Regions from separate parts of the Lactobacillus xylocopicola genome, predicted to be linked through region 2. Evidence: predicted binding sites of a transcription regulator. Region 2 holds the regulator's gene; the other holds the start of a gene.

Region 1 (5,878 bases), 300 kb from region 2:
TAACCAGATACAATGTCAGAAGTGATTTTTTGAAGAAAGAAGAGAGAACAGATATGAAAAAGAACAGTAAAATTTTAGCTTTTATTGCAATGCTTAGCCTGCTCCTGCTAACCCTAACGGCGTGTTCGCAAAAGCCTCAAAAAGATAGTAAAATATCAATTATGACGACGACGAATGTTTACGCTGATATTGCGCAAAATGTGGTGGGAAAGTATGGTACTGCTAAGGCAGTGATCAAGAATCCAGCGGCCGATCCGCATGATTTTGAACCGACCACCAATGATGCCAAGGAATTATCAAATGCTGATATCGTTGTTGCCAATGGCTTAGGCTATGATAATTGGATGAACAAGTTGGCTTCATCGGTTAACAAGAAACCCCTGTTAGTTAGTGAAGACCTGATGGGGCTGAAAAAGGGCGCTAATCCGCATATTTGGTTTAATTTAGCGATGCCAGAAAAGTATGTTAACTACTTGGTCAAAAGATTGAGTAAGAAGGATCCCCAGCATGCTGATGCATACCGCGCTAATGGGCGTAAGTATTTGGCCAAAATTGCTGGCATCCAAAAAACGGCCAGTCAGATTGACGGTCGCGATAGCAAACCCGTTTACGTGAGCGAACCGGTCTTTGACTATGCTTTAGAGGCTGCTCACTTAAAGGTGGGCAACCAGGACTTTGAAAAGGCAATCCAAAATGAAACGGATCCGAGTCCGGCTGTTGTGCAGGAAATGACGAATGGTATCAAGAAGCGGCGCATTGCCTTTATGGTACTTAACTCGCAGACCTCTAGTTCAACCGTCAATAATTTTGTCAAGCAAGCTAAAAAGCAGAATTTACCAATCTTAAAGGTCCGGGAGACGATTCCTAATAATACGACCTACCTGGATTGGATGACCGCCAATTATCAAAAGCTAGCAAAAGTTGTGAATAATTGACTTAGATGAGGAAGAAAAAATGAAAAAGATAATTGCAGCCATGGCATTGGCTACGGGGCTCATTGTGCCTGTCCAAACCGCAAGCGCAGCAGTAGAAGTTCATGCCAGTACCATTAACGATACAGCCAAGCAAAATTCATTCAGTGGCGTGACCGACCTAGAGCAAATGCTCAAACAGGAAGGGATTCAGTACAACAGTTTTACGGCTAAAAACAAGATAAACTACCGTTATGGTAAACCTGAAGGGGTGGTTATTCATGAAACTGCAACCCCTGGAGCAAGCGCCCATTCAGAAGCAATTTACTTTAACCGGGAGTGGATGAATATTTATTCATACGTCCATGCCTTTGTTGACCACACCGGCGTTATCCAAATGACCACGCCTGATTATGGTGTCTGGGGAGCTGGCCCCAATGCTAATAACCGTTTTGTCCAGGTCGAATTGTGCCAAGAAAATAATCAGGCTGACTTTGCCAAGAGCATTAATAATGATGCCATTTACGTGGCGCAAATAATGCACAAGTATAACCTAGTGCCTGATAATGCAGTTCATGACGGCAAAGGGACAGTTTGGTCCCACCATGCTGTTTCAAATTTTTTAGGCGGTACTGACCATACCGATCCGGATGGCTACTTTGCTAAATGGGGATATTCAATGGATGAGTTTTATGATCTCATCAAATATTACTATGACCAGCAAGGGTCTTCGGGTAGTACTGATGGGGATTCTGCTAATAAACAGCCAGAAAAACCTACTAAGCCAGCTGCGCCAAGTAAGCCGTCCGTGCCCGCTAATAAGCCGACTACGCCAAGTAAGCCAGCACTACCTACTCCTATTACCACTAGAACTTTAATGCACAATGCGAAAGTTTATGATGCAAGTGGTACAGCTGCTGATCTGCCAACCAAAAAAGCTGGTAGCAGCCTGACCATTTATGGTAATAAGACTATCAAGGGTAAGAAGTACATGCAGATTGGGGTAGATCAATACGTCGTTGCCAGCAACGTTGAAGGCAAGCTGCAGTCGCTGAATCATAATGCCTTTGTCTATGATAGGAAGGGCTGGCGGGTTAACACCCCTAAGTTATATCGCGGCAACTACCTTAGAACATATGGCGGCCGCGTAAAAATCAAAGGTCGCCGGTATTATCAAATCAATGTCAACCAATTTGTTAAAGTTGGTAATTTTAGCCGCTATTAGTAAGGAGTTATGTCTTGTCTGATATTTTAAAAGTTAATAATCTTGCCATGAGGTTTGAGAAAAAGACGATTTTTACTAATCTGAATTTCAATCTCAAAAAAGGTTCAATGACTGCACTTTTGGGTCCTAATGGGGCCGGGAAAACAACCTTAATCAATATTTTAATGGGGATGTTAGTGCCAACAACCGGAACTTTTAAGTTTGCTACTGACCTGCGCTTAGGCTATGTGCCTCAGTTCCGTAATATTGATACTGAATATCCGCTGTCGATTGAAGCCTTTGTTGGTCTGAATGCACCCTTGTTGAAAACGGCTACAGTGAAGCAGACGATTAAGAAGCAACTTGCAGAGACCAACTTGGAAATGATAAAAAACACGCGCATGGGTGAGGCGTCTGGTGGGCAGAAGCAACGGGCTTATCTAGCTCAGGCCCTGCTCGACCAGCCTAATATGATTATTCTGGATGAAGCTACCGCCAGTCTTGACCCGATGGCCAAGGACGAACTGATGCAGCTGATTAGACACCTGAATGAGCAACACAAAATAACTGTTCTGTTTGTGACACACGACGTACCGCTAGCGCGCAAGTATATGACAGATTACCTCTATCTCAACCATGGCAAAATCGCACAGGGTGAAATGACACAATTCGAGGAGGCCTATGAATAATGTTTGCATTTGATTTTATGCGTAATGCCTTTTTGGCCAGTACTTTTATCGCGATTACTTGTGGTACCGTTGGAGTCTATGTAGTTGCACGTAACTTTAGTTTTTTAGCCCATACTTTGTCTGAAATTGGTTTTGCTGGTGCGGCTTTTGCGGTCTGGCTTGGTATTAGTCCACTTTGGGGGATGCTGTTGTTTACTCTTTTGGGTTCGGTTAGTGTTGGTGAACTATCCCTGCACAGCGACCAAAAAGAATCATCAATTAGTGCAATTTCAGCGCTCTTTATTGGACTGGGTGTCTTATTCTTAGCCATCTCAGGAGCCAATAGCAATTATGCCACCAATATTTTATTTGGTAGCATTATCGGGGTCGACCAGCAGGGCGTAATTCAACTGGTTGTTTTATCAGTAATTGTCTTATTGATGATACTGTTCTTACAGCGCCCGTTAAACTTTGATTCCTTTGACCATACCGGGGCCCTGGCGCATGGTGTCAAAACTGGCATGGTTAGCGTAGTCTTCTTAATTGCACTGGCTATGTCGGTTTCAATCGGCGCCCAAATTGTGGGGTCACTCCTGGTGTTCATCTTACTGACCTTACCACCAGCAACTGCTAGTTACATTGGTAAGACCGTGTCGTCGATGATTGGCTGGTCAGTTACACTGGCTTTAATAGGGGTATGGCTGGGTCTCTACCTCGGCTTTCTTACCAATCTGCCTGTTACTTTTTTTATTGCAGTAATCGAGGTTGTGATATATCTTGTTACTTACTTCACTCATCTGATTAAACATAAGTTGTAGGTAATACAACTAAATTATCGGTCACATTTATCAGTTTGTGAAAAATGGCACAGCATTAAGGCTGATATTTAAACAATCTTTTAACTTTTTCACTAATCATTGTAAGCAGTTTCATGTATAATAAGAGTATAGCTATAAAATATACTAAACAATCAAAGGAGTCTTTAAAATGACAGCATATTACAATGGTTTTCCCCAGAGTGATAAAGATGAAAAGATCGACATGATTAACCTCGATGAACTTGAGGAACGTGCCAAGGAAGTTATGCCAGAAGGTGCGTATTACTACATTGCTTCTGGTTCAGAGAATGAATGGACCTGGCGGAATAATACTACTGCTTTTAACCATTTTCAAATTGTCCCGCGGGCTTTAACTAATATGGATAATCCCCAGCTTGATACTGAATTCATGGGGATGAAGTTGAAAACGCCGGTAATGATTTCGCCAATTGCCTGCCACGGTATTGCTCACAAGGATGCCGAAGTTGCTACTCAGAAAGGTGCTGCAGCTGCTGGTGCATTATTTGCTTCTAGTACCTATGGTAACAAGAGTGTTGAAGATATTGCGGCAGCAGCACCAGATGCACCGCGCTTCTTCCAACTTTACCTCAGTAAGGATTGGAAGTTCAATCAGATGGTCTTTGATGCAATCAAGCAGGCTGGTTATAAAGGCATCTTCTTAACGGTGGATGCGCTGGTTTCAGGTTTTCGTGAGGCTAACCTGAGAACCCAGTTTGCCTTCCCAGTGCCATTAGATTTCTTTACCCGCTACCAGGGTGCTAAAGGAGAGGGTCAGACCGTTGCGGAAATGTACGCTTCATCTGCCCAGAAGATTGGTCCAGAAGATGTTCGCCGGATTAAGGAAATGTCTGGCTTACCAGTCTTTGTTAAAGGTGTAGTTTGTGCTGAAGATGCCTACCTGGCAATGGGCTGTGGCGCTGATGGGATCTACGTTACCAATCACGGTGGACGTGAAGTTGATAGTGGCCCAGCTACTATTGACATGTTGCCAGAAATCGCTCAGGCGGTTAACCACCGGGTACCGATTATCTTCGATTCAGGTGTTCGCCGCGGATCACACGTCTTCAAGGCCTTGGCTCTTGGTGCTGATATAGTTGGTGTTGGTCGACCATACCTCTATGGTCTAGCTCTAGGTGGTCCTAAGGGTGTTCAATCAGTTATTGAACAACTGAATACTGAACTCTTAATTGATATGCAGCTGACCGGCTGCAAGACGGTGGAAGATATCAAGCATGCCAAGATTGCTCACATCAACTACACCGCTGATAACTTGAAGTCTAATACAGATCCTTCAAGAATTAAGCCTTATCCTGTAACTGCCGAGAACCAGATGAAGGATGATGACTCGGATGCCGTATCAGGAGCTTCACACTCTTAAAAGTAATTAATAAAAAAATAAGAAATGCTCTGCGATTATTAGTTCAGTAGTAAATAAGCAGAGCATTTTTTCTATCTTTTTAATAATAAAGCAAAAAGAGCATTGTTATTTTATTTTTATATTATTATAATTATCGTAATACATACGCGGAGGGAAAATTATGAAAAAGTCTTGGAAATGGCTGGCCGGTATCCTAGCCCTAATGATGCTGCTTGCTTTATTGCCCCAATCATCAGAGCCGGTGCAAGCTGCACCAGCACCAAGAGACAACTACCTAAAAAAAGTTAAACAGAAGGGGGAGTTGGTCATGGGTACCAGTCCAGACTTTCCGCCTTACGAATTTGTGCAAAATATTGATGGTAAGTCCAAAGTTGTGGGCATGGACGTTGAGATTGGCCGCAAGATTGCTCGCGACCTTGGAGTCAAGCTGATTGTCCGCACAATGGATTTTGACTCCCTGCTCGTGGCTTTAGAAACCGGCAAGATTGACATGGTCATTTCGGGTATGTCGGCTACGCCTAAGCGCGCCAAGAGTGTGGCCTTTAGTGAGGCATACTACAAGAGCGGTCAAGATTTGTTAATTCGGACCACCGACAAAGACAAGTACCATGACTATCGGTCTTTTGTTGGGCAAGCGATCGGTGCGCAGACCGGCAGTTTGCAAGCTACTTTAATTAAAGAACAGGCTAAGAAGACTAAACTGAAGACGATGGACAAGGATAGTGATCTGATTCTCGGACTTAAGACGAATAAGTTTGATGCGGTGGCAGTAGATACGGCCACTGCCAGTGCCTTTGTCAAGAATACGGACGGCATCACGGCGATTCGCTCCGGTTTCAAGGTTGACTCCAACGGATCAGCGATTGCCTTTCACAAGG
Region 2 (5,878 bases):
TGTGGCGGTCCCAAATGGTATTCAAGACGGTTTGGCTAGGGTCGAGCAGTTGGAGTTCTTGGTCGTAATAGCCGGTATCGAGAGCTGCTCCGTACTTGATTGAACCAGCCTTAGCTTGCAGTTCCCGCATAATAGTCTTGAGCAAGGTGGACTTGCCAATCCCATTAGCGCCAATCACGGCTACGCGATCTCCTTGATTAATTTGTAAAGAAATATCCTCAACCATGGTCTTAGTGGGGTAGCCAATCGCCAAATTACGCAAAATCAAGACTTCCTTACCGGAAGGTCGGTCAGCCTTGAAGGTCATTCGCACCTTGGTCTTGTGCTTGGGCGGATTAATTCGCTTGAGCTTTTCGAGCTGTTTACGGCGGCTTTGAGCCCGTTTAGTTGTTTTGGCCCGGACGATGTTTTTCTGAATAAATTCTTCGTCCTTCTTAATTTTTTCTTGCTGTTTCTCGAAGGCTTCTTCCTGCTGGTGGTCGCGCAATTCGCGCTCTTGTACATAGTTAGTGTAATTGCCCTTGAACACAGTTAATTGGCCAAATTGTAACTCGAAAATCTGGGTAGCTAAGTGGTCTAGGAAGTATTGGTCGTGCGACACAACTAGGATTGCCCCAGGATAGTTTTTTAGGTAGCCTTCCAGCCAGTCCAAAGTATCGAGGTCAAGGTAGTTAGTCGGTTCATCGAGTAGGAGCAGAGGTGGTTTACGCAGGAGCAGCTTTACAAAAGCAAGCCGCGTCTTTTCACCGCCAGATAGATTAGCAATGACCTTGGACCAAGTCGCCTCAGGAAAGTTAAAACCATTCAAAATACTTTTGATGTCAGCCTGGTAAGTGTAGCCCCCTTTTTGCTCAAAATCGAACTGCAACTGGTCATATTGCTTTAATAGTTCTGGATTATGAGGTTGGGCGGTAATTTCTGCCTGCAAAGCGTGCAACTGTTGCTCCATCTTAATGAGCGCAGCAAAGACCTCGACCAGCTCGTCCCAGATAGTCTTATCTTCAGCTAGTCCGTTTTCTTGGGCAAGGTAACCGACCTCGACGGCCTTATTGACAGTAAATTCGCCCCGACTAGCCTCTTCCTCGCCCGTCATAATTTTGAGTAAAGTTGTTTTGCCAACACCGTTAGGCCCAACTAAGCCAATTCTGGCCTGGTCAGCAATTGAAAAGTTAACATGCTGAAATAGGGTGTTCGCCCCAAATTGTTTTTCTAAATCGTGTCCTTGTGCAATGATCATATTTTTTCACCTAGAAACTATTTTAGCATACGAAAAGAACTTACAGTGGGCCTCTTACTATTAAGCAAAGAAAGTTGAAAGTAGCCCTCGTTGACAGTGTTTGCAAGATTGTGAAAAAAATATTTGCAAATAGCGTAACGTTACGGGTAAAATAATACTAATTGATGAGCAATTCACAAGAAGAAGGCTCAGGCAATATTTAAGTTGGAGGCTCTTTTAAAAAATGGAAAAAATAAAAATACCCACGGCGACAGCTAAGCGCTTGCCGCTGTACTATCGCTATTTAATTATCTTAAACGAAGCGGGCAAAGATAAAGTTTCTTCAACTGAACTCTCGGAAGCAGTTCAGGTTGATAGTGCTTCGATTAGACGCGACTTTTCTTATTTTGGCGCGCTGGGCAAACGCGGTTATGGTTACGATGTCAAAAATTTGCTTTCCTTTTTTAAAAAGATTCTAAATCAGGATACATTGACCAATGTGGCCCTGGTCGGCGTTGGTAATTTGGGACATGCACTGCTCAACTATAACTTCAAGCGTAGTAACAATATTCGGATTTCTTGTGCCTTCGATATTGATCCCAAGATTACCGGTAAAATCCTAAGCGGGGTGCCGGTATACGGTATGAGCGAATTGAAGCAACAGTTGAGCGACCAACAGATTACAATTGCGATTTTGACGGTGCCATCGACCACTGCCCAACAGACGGCAGACGATATGGTCGAAGCTGGAATTAGGGGGATCATGAACTTCACCCCAATTCGACTCTCAGCTCCAAGTGGGATCAGGGTCCAGAACGTTGACTTAGCGACGGAATTACAGACCTTGATTTACTTTCTTGACGCCGATAAACCCAAGTAAGCAACAGCCTGCGGATAAGAGTTAAGAATAATTAGCACTTTAACTGAAAAAGTGCTAATTTTTTCTTGCATTTTATCTGAAAAAAGGTTATTATCTTAATTGTAAGTTAGCACTTGATGAATATGAGTGCTAACAATTAAAAAGATTTTTACTAATAGGAGGGACAAACGTGTTACAACCAATAGGTGATCGCGTGATCGTTAAAGTTAAAGAGGAAGAAGAAAAGACTGTAGGCGGAATCGTCCTTGCTTCGAATGCTAAACAAAAACCAACTGAAGGCGAAATTGTCGCGGTTGGTGAGGGAACTTATGCTGAGAATGGCAACAAGATTCCAATGACGGTGAAGACAGGGGACGTCGTCCTGTATGATAAGTACTCAGGTACTGATGTCAAGTACGAGGGCGAGAAGTACCTGGTCCTGCACGAAAAAGATATTTTAGCAATTGTTAAGTAGTTAGGGAGCGGATAAAATGGCAAAAGATATTAAATTTTCAGAAAAAGCAAGACGTTCTTTATTAAAGGGTGTTGACCAGTTGGCAAATACCGTTAAGGCTACGATTGGCCCTAAGGGTAGAAACGTTGTCTTGGAGCAATCTTATGGTAACCCGGATATTACTAACGATGGTGTAACGATTGCCAAGGCGATTGAACTGAAAGACCACTATGAGAATATGGGTGCTAAGCTGGTGGCTGAAGCAGCTCAGAAGACTAACGATATTGCCGGTGACGGTACTACGACTGCTGTTGTTTTGACCCAAGCAATCGTGCGCGAAGGGATGAAGAACGTAACTGCCGGTGCCAACCCAGTTGGCGTGCGGCGCGGAATTGAGAAGGCCACTAAAGCAGTTGTGGACGAATTACACAAAATTAGCCACACGGTTTCTTCAAAGGATCAAATTGCCCAAGTTGCTTCCGTTTCCTCAGCTTCCAAGGAAGTCGGTGACCTAATCGCTGATGCCATGGAAAAGGTGGGTAATGACGGCGTTATTACCATTGAGGACTCACGGGGAATCGAAACTGAATTGTCAGTGGTTGAAGGAATGCAGTTTGACCGCGGCTACCTGTCACAATACATGGTAACCGACAACGATAAGATGGAAGCTGACTTAGAAAGTCCTTACGTCTTAATTACCGACAAGAAGATTTCTAATATCCAAGACATCTTGCCACTTTTGCAAGAGATCGTTCAACAAGGTAAGTCACTGCTTATTATTGCTGATGATGTGTCGGGCGAAGCACTGCCTACTTTAGTTTTGAACAAGATTCGTGGTACTTTCAACGTCGTTGCCGTTAAGGCTCCAGGTTTTGGCGACCGGCGCAAGGAACAACTGCAAGATATTGCTGCCTTAACTGGTGGTACGGTTATCACCGAAGACCTCGGCCTTGAACTCAAGGACACTAAGCTTGACCAATTGGGTCAAGCACGTCGCATCACGATTACCAAGGATTCAACGACCATTGTTGATGGTGCTGGTTCGGATGAAGCAATTAAGGAGCGGGAAGATTCAATTAGAAAGCAAATTGAAGAAACCACTTCAGACTTCGACAAGAAGAAGCTGCAAGAACGTTTAGCTAAGTTGACTGGTGGGGTAGCAGTTATTCACGTTGGTGCTGCTACTGAAACTGAACTTAAGGAACGTCGCTACCGCATCGAAGATGCTCTGAACTCTACCCGTGCAGCTGTTGATGAAGGTTACGTTGCTGGTGGTGGTACTGCTCTAATTAACGTGATGGGTGTTGTTAGAGACCTTAAGGGTGACAATGACGATGAACAGACTGGGATTAATATCGTACTTAAGGCTTTGGCTGCCCCAGTTCGGCAAATTGCTGAAAATGCTGGTGAAGATGGTTCCGTCATCTTGAACAAGCTTGAAAGTCAAGCCAAAGAAGTTGGTTACAATGCCGCTGATGGCGAATGGGAAAACATGGTTGAGGCCGGTATCATCGACCCAACTAAAGTTACCCGGACCGCTCTGCAAAACGCCGCTTCGATTGCTGCCTTGCTGCTAACAACTGAAGCTGTCGTTGCCGAAATTCCAGAAGATAAACCGGCTGCTGATCCTGCCGCTGCTGCAGGTGCTCCTGGCATGATGTAGTTGATATAACTGAATATACGCTAAAAACTGCTCGCTTGAGCAGTTTTTTTGTAAGTTAAAATGCTGGCTTTCCGTCAAACTATTGACATTATATGATAACAATATTAATATGTTTACTTGTATTATTATTATTATTATTTTCACATGAAAGGATAGTTAATGGAATGCTTAAGTTTATTAGGCGTTTTAGTCATAGTCGTAGGGTTTGCACTCGGCCTGGATACTGTAGCCGTTGTGGTCATTGCTGCGCTTGTAACGGCATTAGTTTCAGGTATTGATTTTGTCTCTTTTTTACGGAATTTGGGTAAGGGCTTTGTTGATAACCGAATGGTATCCTTGTTTTTCCTGACTCTACCAACAATCGGTATTTTAGAAAGGCATGGTCTCAAGCAAGCCTCAGTTAATTTAATTAAGAAGCTGAAGAACTTGACGCCTGGTCGGATTTCGATATCTATACGGCAATTCGTGAACTGGCGGGCATTTTTGGTATTTCACTTCAGGGGCATGTTCAGTTTATTGCTCCCTTAATTAATCCAATGGCGCAGGCAGCGGGTAAAGTTAACGGAGAATTAACGGCTTTGGAAGTTGACCAAATTAAAGGCCGAGCTGCGGCCAGCGAGAATTTTGGAAACTTCTTCGCCCAAAACCTCTTTGTGGCCTCCTCAAGTGTTTTATTGATTTCAAGTACCATGAAGTCATTAGGTTACCCAGTTAATCCGTCAGGGATCGTGTTGAATACTATTCCGATTGCACTGATTTGTTATCTATTCTGTTTATATTATAACCACGCTTTTGATCAAAAGTTGCAAACAAAGAGGGAGAAATAATGGTCGCATTAGTTAATAATATGTTGCTCGGTTTTTTTATCTTAATCGGCTTGTTCTTTTTAGCAGCTGCGATTGAGTCGTGGCGCGATCAAACTAATTCAGTACGCTGGGGAACAGGACTATTTTGGTTCTTGTTTGCCTTATTGTTTGCCACTGGACAATGGCTTCCAAGTGAAGTCAGTGGCGGGTTACTCGTGGTAATTGCCTTACTGTCATTGTTTAAGCAGGTGCGTGTTGGTCATATTAAGAAAATAAATAAAAAGTTAGCTGACCAAACAGTAAAAAGGATCGGCAATTGGATTTTTGTCCCTAGTATCTTACTGGCTATTTAGGCACTCGTAATTGGTCAATTTACTAGTTTAGGCGGACAAGTTGGTATTGGCATTGCTGCGATTGTTTCCTTGATTATGGCCATGATTCTGACTAGATCAACTGCTAAAGTTGCCTATGAAGACACGCAAAGAATGGTGCGCTCAGTTGGTTCTGCTGGTATTTTACCGCAACTGTTGGCAACTCTGGGGGTAGTTTTTACTGCATCTGGGGTTGGAGACGTTACTGCCAAGGCTATTTCTGGTATCTTTCCCGTGGGTAATCACCTTTTGGGAGTCAGCCTTTATTGCATTTCGATGGCCTTATTTACAGTTATCATGGGTAATGCGTTTGCTGCTTTTGCCGTTATTACTGCTGGGATTGGTATTCCATCTGTAGTTGCTCAAGGCGGTTCGCCTGTTATTGTAGCTGCTTTAGGAATGACTGCAGGCTATTGTGGTACCTTGTTAACACCGATGGCAGCTAATTTCAATACTTTACCCGTTGCCTTGATGGAAATGAAAGACCCGTTAGGGGTAATTAAGCAACA

The links. Region 2 encodes Rex, which represses fermentation and respiration genes when NADH is low (regulators of the CRP and FNR family bind a similar motif). Its sites were predicted from a motif close to TTGTGAANTANTTCACAA; they were not measured.
Region 1: a site for Rex is predicted at 3,637-3,654, ahead of R8389_RS06920 (alpha-hydroxy-acid oxidizing protein). Genes of this name have one in related genera too.

Annotation. Positions count from the first base shown of each region.
Region 1 covers NZ_AP026803.1:1,426,296-1,432,173, reverse strand. Annotated here, with positions in the region: gene R8389_RS06940 (metal ABC transporter solute-binding protein, Zn/Mn family) at 54-935, shown strand; gene R8389_RS06935 (SLAP domain-containing protein) at 955-2,136, shown strand; gene R8389_RS06930 (metal ABC transporter ATP-binding protein) at 2,184-2,804, shown strand; gene R8389_RS06925 (metal ABC transporter permease) at 2,804-3,601, shown strand; gene R8389_RS06920 (alpha-hydroxy-acid oxidizing protein) at 3,771-5,000, shown strand; gene R8389_RS06915 (ABC transporter substrate-binding protein/permease) at 5,161-5,878, shown strand, end outside.
Region 2 covers NZ_AP026803.1:1,123,060-1,128,937, reverse strand. Annotated here, with positions in the region: gene R8389_RS05600 (ABC-F family ATP-binding cassette domain-containing protein) at 1-1,237, opposite strand, end outside; gene R8389_RS05595 (redox-sensing transcriptional repressor Rex) at 1,461-2,096, shown strand; gene groES (co-chaperone GroES) at 2,266-2,550, shown strand; gene groL (chaperonin GroEL) at 2,567-4,192, shown strand; partial or broken gene R8389_RS05580 (DUF969 domain-containing protein) at 4,352-5,019, shown strand; partial or broken gene R8389_RS05575 (DUF979 domain-containing protein) at 5,019-5,878, shown strand, end outside.